DNA from 2 places in the Mesorhizobium sp. Cs1321R2N1 genome. Region 1 is predicted to be linked to the other one. Evidence: riboswitches for the same ligand, from Rfam matches in the RefSeq annotation. Region 1 holds a riboswitch; the other holds the start of a gene.
The links. Region 1 has a riboswitch for S-adenosylmethionine ahead of metX (homoserine O-acetyltransferase MetX). Riboswitches for the same ligand answer to the same signal wherever they lie in the genome.

Region 1 (7,690 bases):
CGATATCCTGGCCGGCTTCGATGATCGAGCGGCGCACGGCGCGGGTACGGGTGAACAGGTCGAACAGCTTGTCGCCGTCCCCCCAGCGGATCGCGCGCTGCAGGAAGGCCAAATCCTCCGAGAACCGCGCCAGCATTTCCAGGATGGCATCCTTGTTGTGCAGGCACACGTCCCGCCACATGGTCGGATCGGAGGCGGCCAGACGCGTGAAATCGCGAAAACCGGAGGCGGAATATTTGATCACTTCCGTCTTGGTCACCGATTCCAGATCGTCGGCGGTGCCGACGATGTTGTAGGCGATGATGTGCGGCAGATGCGAGACGATGGCGAGCGTCATGTCGTGGTGCTGCGGGTCCATCGTGTCGATGTTGGCGCCGCAGCGGCGCCAGAATTCCGAGAGCCGTTCCAGCGCTTCCGGATCGGTGCCTGGTACCGGCGTGAAGATGCACCAGCGATTGTCGAACAGGTCGGCAAACCCGGCATCCGGGCCGGATTTTTCGGTGCCCGCCAGCGGGTGGCCGGGAATGAAATGGACGCCGTCAGGCACATGCGGTTGCATCTGCGCGATGACCGACGCCTTGGTCGAGCCGACATCGGTGAGGATCGCCCCCTTTTTCAGCGCCGGCGCGATTTCCTCCGCCACCGCGCCGGACGAACCGACCGGCACCGAGACGATGATCAGATCGGCGTCGCGGACCGCTTCCCTGGCATCCCTGGTGTAGGAATCGCCGAGGCCCAGTTCTTCGGCCCGCTTGAGCGTTGCCGCGCTGCGGGTCGAGATGGCGACGTGGCGAGCCAAACCCTCACGGCGAATGACGCGGGCGAGCGACGAACCGATCAGGCCAATGCCGACCAGCGCGATTTTTTCAAACATCGGAGATGTCATGGTTTCTAGCTTTTCAGGAATGTCGTGAGCGCGGCGACAACGCCGCGATTGGCCTCTTCAGTGCCGACGGTCATGCGCAGCGCGTTGGGAAAGCCGTAGCCTGAAACGCGCCGCAATATATAGCCGCGCGCGCTCAGATACTCATCAGCAGCCGCCGCCGAATGCTTCTGGTCGTCGGGAAAATGAATGAGCAGGAAATTGCCGACGCTCGGCGTCACCCGCAGTCCGAGCCCGGTCATCTCTTCGCTCAGCCAGGTGAGCCAGGTCTCGTTATGCGCCACGCTGCGCTCGACATGGGCGCGGTCGCGGATCGCGGCGATGCCGGCCTCGATCGCCGTCGCATTGACGTTGAAGGGGCCGCGCACGCGGTTGATGGCGTCGACAATGTGCATTGGACCATACATCCAGCCGATGCGCGCGCCGCCGAGGCCGATCTTGGAGAAGGTGCGCGTCATCACCACGTTCTCAGCGCTGCCGACAAGTTCTATGCCGGCTTCATAGTCGTTGCGGCGGACATATTCGGCATAGGCCGCGTCGAGCACCAGAAGCACGTTTTTCGGCAGTCCGGCATGTAGCCGGCGCACCTCCTGGAACGGCATATAGGTGCCGGTCGGGTTGTTGGGATTGGCCAGAAACACGATTTTCGTGCGCGGCGTCACGGCCGCCATCATCGCATCGATGTCGGCGCGCTCGTCGGTCTCCTTGACCACCACCGGGGTGGCGCCCGCCGACTGGATGTAGATCTTGTAGACCATGAAGGCGTGTTCGGTGAACATGGCCTCGTCGCCGGGCGCGAGATAGGTCTGCGCCAGCAGGCCGAGGATCTCGTCGGAACCGTTCGAGCAGATGATGTTCTGCGCGTTAAGGCCATGCACCTCGGCGATCGCCTCACGCAACCGCCTGGCGGTGCCGTCGGGATAGACGTCGAGTTTGCCGGCGACCTCACGCGCGGCCTCGATCGCCTTCGGCGAGGGCCCAAGCGGATTCTCGTTCGACGACAGCTTGTAGACCTTGGCGACACCGGCCGGCGCCGTGCTCTTGCCGGGCACGTAGGCGTCTATGTCCATGATGCCCGCGCGCGGGGTCGGACGTGCCTGATCAGGTGTCTGGTTCATTTTTGCAAAATCCGTCGAAAACGCCTCCATCCGGAAGCCGCTGCGGAAATACAAGCCATGGCAGGCAATGTCGAGGGGCGCAGTGGTGCCGGCCGCCGGCATTGACGGCGAGGCGGGCGAGTTCTAGAAGGACAGGGACAGTTCCGTGGTGATTTGGCCGGTCGGCTTGCAGCCACGTTAAACAATTCGCTAAAGGGCCGTTTGCGTGACGTAACCGGCTTTGCGAAGGCAATGCCGGTTTTTTATTGTCCGCGACCGGCCGGACGAACGCATCGGCGGCGCGGAGATCGGCAGCGATTTCCGCAAAAGCATGGTGCAGCAAGAGAGACGTGATGGCTGTTCTGCGTGCAGCAAAGACCAACAACGAGGCCGACCAACCGTCGAGCCCGGTGTTGCGTTTCGGGCCCGACAAGCCGCTCAAGCTCGACGCCGGCACGCTGCTGTCGCCATTCCAGATCGCCTACCAGACCTATGGCACGCTGAACGACGCCCGTTCCAATGCCATCCTCGTCTGCCATGCGCTGACCGGCGACCAGCATGTCGCCAGCACCAATCCGGTGACCGGCAAGCCAGGCTGGTGGGAAGTGCTGATAGGCCCCGGCAAGATCATCAACACCAGCCGTTTCTTCGTCATCTGCTCCAACGTCATCGGCGGCTGTCTTGGTTCCACCGGGCCGGCCTCGACCAATCCCGCCACGGGAAAGCCCTATGGGCTCGACCTTCCGGTCATCACCATCCGCGACATGGTGCGCGCGCAGCAGATGCTGGTCGATCATTTCGGTATCGAGAAGCTGTTCTGCGTGCTGGGCGGTTCGATGGGCGGCATGCAGGTGCTGCAATGGGCGTCGAGCTATCCCGAACGGGTTTTTTCGGCACTGCCGATCGCCACCGGCGCGCGCCATTCGTCACAGAACATCGCTTTCCACGAGGTCGGCCGGCAGGCCGTGATGGCCGATCCGGACTGGCATGGCGGCAAATATTTCGAGCACGGCAGGCGCCCGGAAAAGGGGCTGGCGGTGGCGCGCATGGCCGCCCACATAACCTATCTGTCGGAAGCCGCCCTACACCGCAAATTCGGCCGTAACCTGCAGGATCGCGAAGCGCTGACCTTCGGCTTCGATGCCGATTTCCAGATCGAGAGCTATCTGCGCCACCAGGGCATGACCTTCGTTGACCGTTTCGACGCCAACTCCTACCTCTACATGACACGGTCGATGGATTATTTCGACCTCGCCGCCGACCATGGCGGTCGGCTGGCGGACGCCTTTGCCGGCACCAAAACCCGCTTCTGCCTGGTGTCCTTCACGTCGGATTGGCTGTTTCCGACCGAAGAGAGCCGCTCCATCGTCCATGCGCTCAACGCCGCCGGCGCCTCGGTATCCTTCGTCGAGATCGAGACCGATCGCGGCCACGACGCCTTCCTGCTCGACGAACCGGAACTGTTTGCCGCCATCAACGGCTTCATCGGCTCGGCCGCGCGCGCCAAGGGGCTGGGCGTATGACCCCGAAAAGTTGCAGACTTTTCGGACCAAGGTCATGCGTCAAACAGAAAGGCGAAGCCATGACCCCGAAGAGTTGCGGACTTTCCGGACCATGGTCGTGCGCCACTCAGGAGGCGAAACCATGAGCGTCAACGGCAGCCAGCGTGTCGACCTCGAGGTCGTCGCCAACCTCATCCCGCCGCAATCGCGCGTGCTCGACGTCGGCTCAGGCGACGGCTCGCTGCTCGAATTGCTGCAGGAAACCAAGCAGGTTGACGGCCGCGGGCTCGAGTTGTCGCAGCGCGGCGTCAACGAATGCGTGGCGCGCGGCCTCTCGGTCATCCAGGGCGATGCTGACAAGGATCTCGAATTCTATCCCGACAAGGGTTTTGACTTCGTCGTCCTGTCGCAGACCCTGCAGGCCACCCGCAACCCAAAACTGGTGCTCGACGAACTGCTCAGGATCGGCAATCGGGCGATCGTCTCCTTCCCCAATTTCGGCCATTGGCGGGTGCGCCTGTCGCTGTTCGTCAAGGGCCGAATGCCGGTGACCAAGGATCTGCCCTACTCCTGGTACGACACGCCCAACATCCACTTCTGCACCATCCGCGACTTCGTCAATCTGTGCGAAGAGCTTGGCGCGACGGTGGAAAAGGCGACAGCGCTCGACGCCAACGGCCAGAGGATCGGCCTGTCGATGCCATGGTGGTTCTGGAATTTCTTTGGCCAACAGGCTGTGTTCCTGCTGAAGCGGTAGTGGTTGCCATGCATTTCTTTCGCAGACGGCCTCTTCCGGTTGAAATACCACCTGACATCCTGTCTGGCATAAAAGCTGGAATTCTGGTCTGCACGTCACCGCGCAGCGGCAGCAATCATCTCGCTGGATTGATGGCAGCCGCCGGGCTTGGCAACCCGTTGGAGTGGTTCGGCGGCCGCCGTCTTCTTGAATTGCCGAACTATCCTCGCGATCCCCGCGCTCAAGTCTTGCGGGCATTGAGGGATGGGCGATCCCCTTCCGGAATTTACGCAGTCAAACTGTTTGCCAGCCAATTTTCACAAGTGGCTAGAACCATCGACCTACCAGCCACCCTCCCAGAATTGCGCTATGTCCGTTTAACGCGCCGCGATCTCCTTGGCCAGGCAATCTCCTGGGCGCGCGCCCGTCAGACCGGCCGATTCCGTTCTACTGAGACCGCCAACAACGCGCCACGTTACGACGGCGCGGCGATCGCACAGTCGCTTGATAAACTTGTGCTGGAAAATCTGGTTTGGGACCTCTGGTTTACAAAAAACGGTGTGCCTTTCCTGTCGTTGACATATGAGGATCTTTTGCAAGACCCACAGACCAGTCTCAAGAAAATCGCTGGTCTCGTTAACGCCAAGCTTGCCCGTGACGTCGGATTTGGCTTTGCGTCCGGCCTCGCAATCCAACGAGACACCGTCAATGTAGAATGGCGGCAGCGTTTCTTGGCGCAATATTCAGACACTTCAAGATTCCCGGTTGACCGCACTCGCGGTTCCCTTTGGTCCCGATTTGGTGGCGGTGGCTGATCGTCAGTATTGTTGGGAAACATCCCCGCGTGATCTTGAAAGGGTTGCCTTTAGGCGGACTTGCAGGGACTATCGCCAGTGCGACGCAGCGATATGGTCCATGCGGAAATGGTTGAACCACACACAACATATTCCCTCGTGGTGGAGATGGAGAACGCCAAGTCCATCGATTGGGACGAAGTCGGCGTTGGCCTGAAGGCCTTGGCACGTGAAATCACCGCGGTTTCTTCAGCCGGCTTGCACAGACCCAAGGTTGTTATCTCTCACGGCGGCACGGACGCCGACGTCGGATCGCTTCGTATCGACGTCAGGGCGGTAGCGCCACAGCTGGAACAGGTTGCCGATCTGATCTTTACCGCTTTCCCCGGGGGCCGATACTACGATCTGAAAAACAACGGCATATTTGCAACGGACGGGAATATCGTCATTTTCACCGATTCCGATGTAGTGGCCGAACCAGGCTGGCTATCAGGTTTGCTTGAGCCCTTTAGCGATCCAGAAGTTATGTGTGTGAATGGATATACTTATCTTTCATACGATGATTTCTTTTCGAGGACGTTTGCACTGATCTGGTTTTTCCCCATGGCTCACGGGGACAAGCGGTTTGCCTCGAAACGAGCGATGAACGCCAACAATGTAGGGTTTCGGCGCGACTGGATCGTCGATCATCCTTTTCCAAGACACAATGGCTTCAAGGTCTCGTGCACATTGCTGATGCGCGAACTGCAACGCGAAGGCCGCACAATTCGTAATGTCAACGCACGCGTCTACCATTACTCACCGCGGGGCTGGCGATTTTTTTTCTGGCGCGCCCTGGTCACGGGCAGAGACGCCGACCGAAAGTTCGTGGAGCTCAAATCGCCTGGCCGCACGCAACGGGTCGTCAAGTCCTTCAGCCGTTGGTTCACCATGTCATGGCGCACCATAAGACGGATTATCGGCCATGCAGGGGGCACCGGGATGCCGCTTTGGCAGATTCCATTTTCCCTTCTTGTCGGCCTTGCATTCTACAGTTTGGCGTTTTGGGGCCAGTTCAGTCTCGCTACGGGCCTGGTCAGCGACGACATCGAGATCGTGCCCGACTATGTCGGGCACAGCTAGCTGATTTTAGCGGTGGATTCGATCGCCCTTGCGAAAATTGATCGTCAAGGCCACTTCGCAAGCATGGAAGGCAGCGATTGTGTTGCAGTTAAAGCTCCAGGAGCCGGAATTCATCACGCCTTGTCGGTCGAACGACAGCAGAATAGGATGACATAACAGGTTGTTCTTTGTAGCGTCGCGCTGAATCCGATGAGGGCCATCCAGGGGGAAGTCCGATCCGTTCAACCATCCTGAAGATCAAAGGACCTGGCGCGAAGTGTGTTTTTGCGCTGAAGATGGCTGACGCGATATGAGCGGGAAGACGGAGCAGGCGCCCCTCATCACGGTCATCACACCGACCCACAACCGGCGCGAAACGGTGCTCCGCGCCGTCGAAAGCGTGCTTTCCCAGAGCATGCCGCGGTTCGAGCATATCGTCGTCGACGATGGCTCGACCGACGGAACCGAGGCGGCGCTCGCCCGCGTCAGCGATCCGCGGCTGATCTATGTCGGCGCGAAATGGCGCGGCGCCAACGCCGCCAGGAACGCCGGCATCGAACGTGCGCGGACCCCCGTGGTGACATTTCTCGATTCCGACGACGTCTACCTGCCGCACCGGCTTGAGCGCACGCTGGCCCGGTTCGATGACGATCCGTCGCTCGAAGTATTGCTGAGCTCATACGTCTCGCTGAAGAGCGGCCGCGCCACCAACTGCATCAATCCCGAGGCATTCGTGAGTTCCATGGTACTGGAGCGCACGCTTGTGGCGCAGACGATCTTCATCGCCGGCTCGGCGATATCGGCCCGCCGCGATGCCCTGCTGGCGGTTGGCGGCTATGACAGCGACATCACCCGGATGCAGGACCGGGAGTTGCTGCTGCGCCTCGCGCAGCGGTTCGGCGCGCAATTGTCGGGAGATATCGACTGGACGAAATACAATTCGGAGAATTCGATTTCGGGCCGCAGGACAGGCTATGTCGAAGCCTATGCCAATCTGATGGGCAAGCACCCGCATATCGCCCGCTCCTACCCGCACATTCCGCCCTACATGATCTCACGGCAGATCATCGCCGATATTCTCAGGGGCCGGATACCGGAGGCGTTCGAGGGCTATATGGCCAATCGGTCGTCGAAGGCCCTCGGCTACTCCTTGCCGGAACTGGTCAACGGTTATGTCCAGGGCCGGCGCTGGCGCCGCGATCTCTTCAACACATTCCGCAACGAGTTTGGCGCCCGGCCTGCCTGACCCACGGCCAGGCCTATCGGTCCAGTTCCGGGAAATACGGATCCGACAGGAACCGCCTGTCCCGTTCCCCCAGAAGGCAGTCGATCGGGGCATCCATCTCGACAGGCGTGATTTTGGGCTTGTCCTGAATGCCGCTGACTTCCAGAATCAGCTTGCGCCGGATCGCCGTCGAGAATTCGGCGGCCGCATGGATCGGCAGCACGAAGGAACCAGGTCCGCCGGTCACGCACTGCGCATAATACTGGTCGAGATGGCTGAAGGTCGGCGACGGCTTGATCAGGATCGGCAGGCCGTTGACGACTATGCCCTTGGCAATGGCCGCATCACGCGT
Region 2 (7,690 bases), on a different contig from region 1:
GTGACCGAGCGCGTAAACTATCTGTTCCTCGCTCACTCCAAGCTGCGCAATGCCTCGTTCGGGCCCGAAATTCTGATCGGCGACCTGCCTTCGGATATCCGCGGCACGTCGCGCATCGTGCGCGACGGCAGGACAATGTGGGAGAAGCCGTTCCTGTCGGGCGAAGCGAACATGTCGCACACCATCGCCAATCTCGAGCACCACCATTTCAAATATTCGGCGTTCCGCCAGCCGGGCGATGTGCATGTGCATATGTTCGGAACGGCCACGCTTTCCTTCGCCGACGGCGTCACGACCGAAGCCGGCGACGTGTTCGAGATCGAGGCCGGGGATTTCGGCCTGCCGCTGCGCAACCCGCTGGAAATCGAAAAGCCGGTGAAGGTGGCGGTGAAGGCGTTGTGAAGCGCCAGACGCCAGGACGTCATCGATGGTCCTATGACAGGCTTTGACATATGGTCCCAAGTTATTTGCCAGGCGCCGTACGAACCCTTGGCTTCGCGCTCTTGCTCGTGCACGCGTCATCCGTGGCTTATGGAGCCGCGCAGTGCAGTCCCAAATCCTATGGCGAAGCGCTCGGACTGATGAAGAACCGGCTTCTAACGTCCGGCTACTCAAGCCCTCAGGTCGAATTTCTGATGCAAAACGCCGACCGGCGAATGTCCACGCTTGGCGGTGCGAAACTGAACGAGGCGGCCAAACCATGCGGGATAGACTCAGCCCGGGCCCATGTCCTCGGCTGCCTGGACAAAGTCCTGTTCCCCTTGCGAGGATCAAAGGCTTCGCTTGACGCTGCAAGGCAGACACGCATCTGGGGTAAAACGCAACTCGCACGGCGCGAACTGCTGTTCGTCGGCAGCTTCAATGCGTGTCTCGGCATTGCGAAAAAGCGCATGTTTCACGGCTAGTCAAACGTCAAACGGATGCTGAAGTCCTCGAACCTGGAGAGGTCGTTCTGCATGGCCTCATGGCGCCAGGATCAGCGCGGGCGGAAATGTTTGGACAGCTTCAGGCCTTGTGCCTGGTAGTTCGAGCCCAGGTCGGTCCCGTAAAGCGCCTGCGGGCGCTTTAGCATGTGTTCGTAGACCAGCCGGCCGACAATCTGGCCATGATCGAGGATGAACGGCACTTCGTGGCTACGCACTTCGAGCACCGCGCGGCTGCCGGTGCCGCCGGCCGCCGAATGGCCGAACCCCGGATCGAAAAACCCGGCATAGTGAACACGGAATTCGCCGACGAGCGGATCGAAGGGCGTCATCTCGGCGGCGTAGAGCGGCGGCACATGCACCGCCTCCTGGCTGACGAGGATGTAGAACTCGTCGGGATCGAGCACCAGTTCGCCGGCGCCGCTCTTGTGGATCGGCTCCCAGAAGTCGAGGACATCCTGGGCGGCACGCTTGTCGACATCGATGAGGCCAGTGTGGTGCTTGCCGCGATAGCCGACCAGCCCATCCTTGTCGCCATTGAGATCAATCGACAGCGCGATGCCGCCGCCCGAAATGTTCGGCGGCTCGGTGGCGACGAGCATCTCGGCGCGGTGCAATTCATGCAGTTCGGCTTCCGAAAGCAGCGCGTTGCCGGTGCGAAAGCGGATTTGAGACAGGCGCGAACCGGTGCGCGCAACGATCGGGAAGGTGCGCGGGCTGACTTCGAGATAGAGCGGACCGTTGTAGCCGGCGGCGATCTTGTCGAACTCGTGGCCACGGTCGGTCATGACGCGGGTGAAGATGTCGAGGCGACCGGTCGAGCTCTTTGGGTTGGCCGAGGCCGAAATGTCGGCCGGCAGGGCCAGGCTTTCGAGCAGCGGCACAATGTAGACGCAGCCGGTTTCGAGAACCGCGCCTTCGGTCAGATTAATCTCGTGCAGCTGCAGCCGATCGAGCTTTTCCGAGACCTTGTGGTTGGGACCGGGCAAGAACGAGGCCCGCACCCGCCAGGCCTTCTCGCCCAATCTGAGATCAAGACTAGCCGGCTGGATCTGATCGGCATCGAGCGCACGCGGCGACTTCAGCGCGCCGGACTGGAGCAGCGCCGAAATGTCCTGATCGGGAAGAATGCCTGTCTGCCGCAAAGTCTGGCTCCGCCCCAAGACTGGTCTCCTTTGTTGCAGGTTCTTGCCGCAAAACCGCTGGGCACTTTGCGGAACCTGCCTTGGTACAAACCTCTTAATGAAGCCGGCAATTGACGCAAGCGCGGCGCGGGTCTAAAGGGTCGTTATCCCGTGGTGATTTGGCCGGTCGGCTTGCAGCCACGTTAAACAAGTCGCTAAAGGACCGTCGGGCCGCAAGGCCGTATGGACCGGTTGCGACTTTCGCGGCCGGTTTTTTTGTGTCTGGAACAAAGCGATGAGCACCAAGAAGCGCAACTGGAAACCTCAGACGGCACTCGTGCATGGCGGAACCCTGCGTTCCGGCTTCGGCGAAACCTCCGAGGCGATGTATCTGACCCAGGGCTATGTCTACAAGACCGCCCAGGCGGCGGAAGCCCGCTTCAAGGGCGAAGAGCCTGGCTTCATCTATTCGCGTTACGCCAACCCGACCGTCGACATGTTCGAAAAGCGCATGTGCGCGCTGGAAGGCGCCGAGGACGCACGCGCCACGGCGTCGGGCATGGCGGCGGTGACGGCGGCGCTGCTGTGCAGCGTCAAGGCCGGCGACCATATCGTGGCGGCGCGCGCGCTGTTCGGCTCCTGCCGCTGGGTGGTCGAGACGCTGGCGCCGCGCTATGGCATCGAGGCGACTTTGGTCGACGGCACCGACATTGCCAATTGGGAAAAGGCGGTCAGGCCGAACACCAAGCTGTTCTTCCTGGAAAGCCCGACCAATCCGACGCTGGAAGTCGTCGACATCGCGGCCGTTGCCTCGCTTGCCAACTCGATCGGCGCGCGGCTTGTCGTCGACAACGTCTTCGCTACGCCGCTGCAGCAGAAGCCGTTGCAGCTTGGCGCGCACATCGTCGTCTACTCGGCCACCAAGCACATCGACGGCCAGGGCCGCTGTCTGGGCGGTGTCATCCTGTCGGACAAGAAGTGGATCGACGAAAACCTGCACGACTATTTCCGCCACACCGGCCCCAGCCTGTCGCCGTTCAATGCCTGGACCCTGCTGAAGGGCCTCGAGACGCTGCCGCTGCGCGTGCGCCAGCAGACGGAAAGCGCCGGCAGGATCGCCGACTTCCTGGCCGAGCAGCCGCAGATCGCCCGCGTCATCTATCCCGGCCGCGCCGACCACCCGCAGGCTGATATCGTCAAGAAGCAGATGTCGGGCGGTTCGACTCTGATCTGCCTCGACGTCAAGGGTGGCAAGCCGGCGGCCTTCGCCCTGCAGAACGCCCTCGACATCGTGCTGATCTCGAACAATCTCGGCGATGCCAAGAGCCTGATCACCCATCCGGCGACGACGACGCACAAGAATTTGAGCGACGAGGCCCGCGCCGAACTCGGCATCGGGCCTGGCACGCTAAGGCTGTCTGTCGGCCTGGAGGACGCCGACGACCTGCTGGAAGACATCGCGCAGGCGTTGCAGGCAGCCAGATAAGCTGCTTAGGAGCGTCGTCCGCGGCGATCAGGCGCGCGACGGCGTCTCCTCCAATTCGGCCGCCTTGGTGCGGATGGTCATGGCATTGCCACGCCAGTCGACGGCGCCGCCGAGCCAGCCGCGCGCCCAGATGGACGGGAGCATCACGTCGCGCGCGATCATCGCCGCGACCATGCGCGGCGACAGATGCCAGCCCTTGGACAAGGCCAGCGCGCATTCCGGAAGGTAGAAGGCCGCCAACACGGCAATCGCGGTTGCCCAGAGGCTGACGCCCGCGCTCGCCGCCGCAACCAGCGCCAGCGCGAGAGGCACCGCCGCGCCGGTCAGGATTTCCGGCGCGAAGAACAGCGGAAAGGTGACGCGGCGCAGGCGCGCCCAGCGGGCCTGGCGCGACCAGATCTCGCCAACGGTACGCTGGCCGAGCGGCTGCTCGAAGGGCGCCGCGACGAGATTGACGCGCAGGCCGAGGCCGTTGACCAGCTTGGTGGCGGCGGCGTCCTCGGCTATCTCGGCGGCCAGCGCACGAATGCCGCCATTGGCGTCCAGCATCGGCTTGTTCCACAGCATGCTCTTGCCCTGGGCAAAGCCGAGGCCAAGCGCCTCGCCGGCATACTGCCAGCGGGCCTGCAATGTGTTGAGGAAGGCGCATTCGACATCGGCCCAGAAACCCTCGGGTCGCGAGCCGATCGGCGTCGAGCAGACAAGGCCGGTATCGGGCCGCCATGCCGCCATCATGTGCTCGACATAGTCCCTCGGCATCAAGACGTTGGAATCGGCGAGAATGACCCAGCTGTGGCGCGCCGCTTCCCAGCCCTTGACGCAATTGTTGAGCTTTGGATTGGCGCTGACACGGTCATCGCCGATCAGCAGCCGGGCCGGCACCTTGGAAAACCGGGCAATCGCCCTGTTTATCAGTTTGACCACCGGATCGTCGGCATTGGCGACGCAGAAGATCAGCTCATAACGTGGCCAGTCGAGCGCGAAGGCGCGCTCCAGCGTCTCATGCGTGAACGCCTCGACGCCACGCGACGGGACGACGATCGAGACCGGTTGCGACTTGCCGGCCGGCGGGGCGATCGAGCCGCGCCGTTTCAGCCGTGAGGCGGCGAGCGAAATGCTGGCGGCGTTTGAAAGGATGAGAGCGGTCGAAAGCGAGGCGGCTATGAAGGTGAGTTCCATCGAGATCTGGTCACTCCGGAAAGGCGGCCCGCATCATGGCCGTTTTCAACAGTTCGACAGAGCGCCGAGTCGCCCGGTTCGTGCACACCACCATTGTCGTGTGTCACTTAAATGACATTCTTTGCCGGCACCTGCGGTTCAAGGCCGGGCGCGACAAGACGCGCACGTTGACCTGCTCACCGGGAGCGTCGAAAATCGTCGGATTGTTTGGAGCCGCTCATGTACCGCGCCGTGACGCGCAACATCGAAGTGCAGGTCAGGCCGTTCTATCTCGAGGACCGTTCGGATCCCTCGGAGAACCGTTATGTCTGGGGCTATCAGATAACGATCGACAACCAGTCGGACGAGTTCGTGCAGTTGTTGTCGCGCTACTGGCACATCACCGATGGTGCCGGCCGGGTCGAGGAAGTGCGCGGGCCAGGCGTTGTCGGCGACCAGCCGGAGCTCAATCCCGGCGACAGCTATCAATATACGTCCGGCTGCCCGCTCTCGACACCGTCCGGGATCATGGTCGGACGTTACACGATGCGCAACAAGCGCGGCGAGACGTTCGACATCGCAATCCCCGCCTTCTCGCTCGATCTGCCGGGGACAAGGCGCACGGTGAACTGAGCACCGGCGGTCGCGCTGCCCCTCATCCGCCCGTCGGGCACCTTCTCCCCGTGAACGGGGAGAAGGAAAGATAGCTCACTGAGCCGCAAATTCCGCCGGATCGAAGTCGTACTGCGTCGAGCAGAACTCGCAGGCTACGTGGATGCCGCCATCCTCGGTGCTGTCCTTGATCTCCTGCGCGGAGAAGCCCTCGAGGATGCCGCGGATCTTGTCCCTGGAGCATGAGCACTGGTCGGCGACGGGAACGCCGCCGAAGACGCGCACGCCATGCTCGTGGAACAAGCGGTAGAGCAGCCGCTCGGCGCCGATGGTCGGGTCGATCAATTCGGTCGGTTCGATGGTGCCGAGCAAGGCCAGCAACTCCTGCCAGGAATTGTCTGTGGGATCATGGATCTCCTCGCGCGGATCGCCATCCCCACCCGGCAGGTCCGGAATGCGCATGCGCTCGGGCGATTGCGGCAGGAACTGCGCCAGGATACCGCCGGCACGCCACTGCTCGCGCGCACCGCCGACACCGGGCGTCAGCAGCTTGGCGACCGAGAGCCTGAGGTCGGTCGGGATCTGTTCCGACTGGCGGAAATAGGTGCGCGCCGCCTCTTCCAGCGTCTCGCCGTCGAGCTGGACGATGCCCTGATAGCGCTGCGTATGGGCGCCCTGGTCGATGGTCAGTGCCAGCACGCCGCTGCCAAGCAGCGTTTGCTGCGAGGTCTCGCCGGCCGCGATCAGTGCCTCCAGCCGGTCGGCGTCGAAACGCGCATAGGCGCGCAGCGCCGAGGGCGTGGAAAAGTCCGCGACCAGCATGTCGACAGGCCCATCGGTACGGGTCTGCAGGATGAACTTGCCTTCGAACTTGAGCGAGGTGCCGAGCAGCACCGTCAGCACACAGGCTTCCGCCAGCAGGCGGGCGACCGGCTCGGGATAGTCATGGCGGCCAAGGATGGCGTCGAGCATCGGCCCGAGCTGGACCGTGCGGCCACGCACGTCGAGCGGACCGACTTCAAAGGGAACGACGTGATCGTCACCGGCGTAGCCGAACTCGCCGAGTTTGGGGTGATGTTCAGTCACTTGATGGCTTTCCAACATGACAAAGCTCCAGGGCGCGGCCATGCGGCCCTGGTGGGCACATGCGTCCAAACGCGCTTGATTTGCGTGATGCGGCGCAGATAAGCATCGCGCCCCCGCAGATCAAGCGCCCAGACATTTCAGGCGCCCAGGCACTTCAGGCGCCCAGGCACTTCAGGCGCCCAGGCATTTCAGGCGCCCAAGAGATTTCAGGCACCCAAGAGACTTCAAGCACCGAGGCACCAGGCGAGCACTGCCTTCTGGGCGTGGAGCCGGTTCTCGGCCTCGTCGAACACCACCGAATGCGGCCCGTCGATGACCTCGTCGGTCACCTCCTCGCCGCGATGAGCCGGCAGGCAATGCATGAACAGGGCATCGGGCTTTGCCCTGGCCATCAGCGCTGCGTTGACCTGATAGGGCGAGAAGACATTGTGGCCGCGAGCACGGTGTTCCTGGCCCATCGACACCCAGCAGTCGGTGACGATGCAGTCGGCCTGGTCGACGGCTTCCTCGGGCGAGCGGGTGAAATGCAGCTTGCCGCCATGCGCCTTGGACCAGTCGATATGCTTCTGCGCCGGTTCGCTGCCTTCGGGCACGGCGACGTTGAGATTGAAGCGGAACCGTGCCGAGGCCTCGAGCAGCGAGTGCAGCACATTGTTGCCGTCGCCGGTCCAGGCGATCGTCTTGCCAGCCACCGGCCCGCGATGCTCCTCGAAAGTCATGATGTCGGCCATCAGCTGGCAGGGATGGGTGTCGTCGGTCAGGCCGTTGATCACCGGAACGGTCGCGTTCTCGGTCAGCTCCAGCAGCCGCTCATGCGAGGTGGTGCGGATCATGATCGCATCGACGTAGCGCGACAGCACCTTGGCGGTATCGGCGATGGTCTCGGAGCGGCCTAGCTGCATCTCGGTGCCGGTCAACATGATGGTCTCGCCGCCAAGCTGGCGCATGCCGACGTCGAAAGAAACGCGCGTGCGCGTCGATGGTTTGTCGAAGATCATCGCCAGCACCTTGCCTTCGAGCGGCTTGGTCCGCTCACCGGCCTTGAGACGCGCCTTTCGCGTCACCGCGTCATCCAGCATGAAGCGCAAATCGCCTTCGGAAACGGTGGAAAGATCAGTGAAATGGCGGACTGACATCAGGAATGGTTCCGGATTACTTCGCGGCGGCGGAGGCCATGGCCTCCGACAGGCCCTTGGCGCCAGCACGGATGCGGTTGAGCGCTTCGTGAATCTCGGCATCGGTGACGGTGAGCGGTGGCAGCAGGCGAATGACGTTGTCGCCGGCCGGAACGGCCAGCAAAT

Region 2: it holds a riboswitch for S-adenosylmethionine, as region 1 does, so the genes downstream of both, O7A61_RS06135 (O-succinylhomoserine sulfhydrylase) here and metX (homoserine O-acetyltransferase MetX) in region 1, are expected to answer to the same signal.

What each region holds. Positions count from the first base shown of each region.
Region 1 covers NZ_JAPYKP010000041.1:16,631-24,320, forward strand. Annotated here, with positions in the region: gene O7A61_RS13430 (prephenate/arogenate dehydrogenase family protein) at 1-886, opposite strand, end outside; gene hisC (histidinol-phosphate transaminase) at 892-2,001, opposite strand; SAM riboswitch at 2,137-2,214, shown strand; gene metX (homoserine O-acetyltransferase MetX) at 2,334-3,503, shown strand; gene metW (methionine biosynthesis protein MetW) at 3,625-4,239, shown strand; gene O7A61_RS13450 (Stf0 family sulfotransferase) at 4,185-5,033, shown strand; gene O7A61_RS13455 (glycosyltransferase) at 5,112-6,134, shown strand; gene O7A61_RS13460 (glycosyltransferase family 2 protein) at 6,424-7,359, shown strand; gene O7A61_RS13465 (DUF1194 domain-containing protein) at 7,373-7,690, opposite strand, start outside.
Region 2 covers NZ_JAPYKP010000014.1:6,570-14,259, reverse strand. Annotated here, with positions in the region: gene araD1 (AraD1 family protein) at 1-402, shown strand, start outside; gene O7A61_RS06145 (hypothetical protein) at 582-905, shown strand; gene O7A61_RS06140 (2'-deoxycytidine 5'-triphosphate deaminase) at 977-2,068, opposite strand; SAM riboswitch at 2,209-2,286, shown strand; gene O7A61_RS06135 (O-succinylhomoserine sulfhydrylase) at 2,343-3,533, shown strand; gene O7A61_RS06130 (ceramide glucosyltransferase) at 3,561-4,712, opposite strand; gene apaG (Co2+/Mg2+ efflux protein ApaG) at 4,932-5,324, shown strand; gene O7A61_RS06120 (Hsp33 family molecular chaperone) at 5,400-6,431, opposite strand; gene argF (ornithine carbamoyltransferase) at 6,614-7,525, opposite strand; gene O7A61_RS06110 (aspartate aminotransferase family protein) at 7,542-7,690, opposite strand, start outside.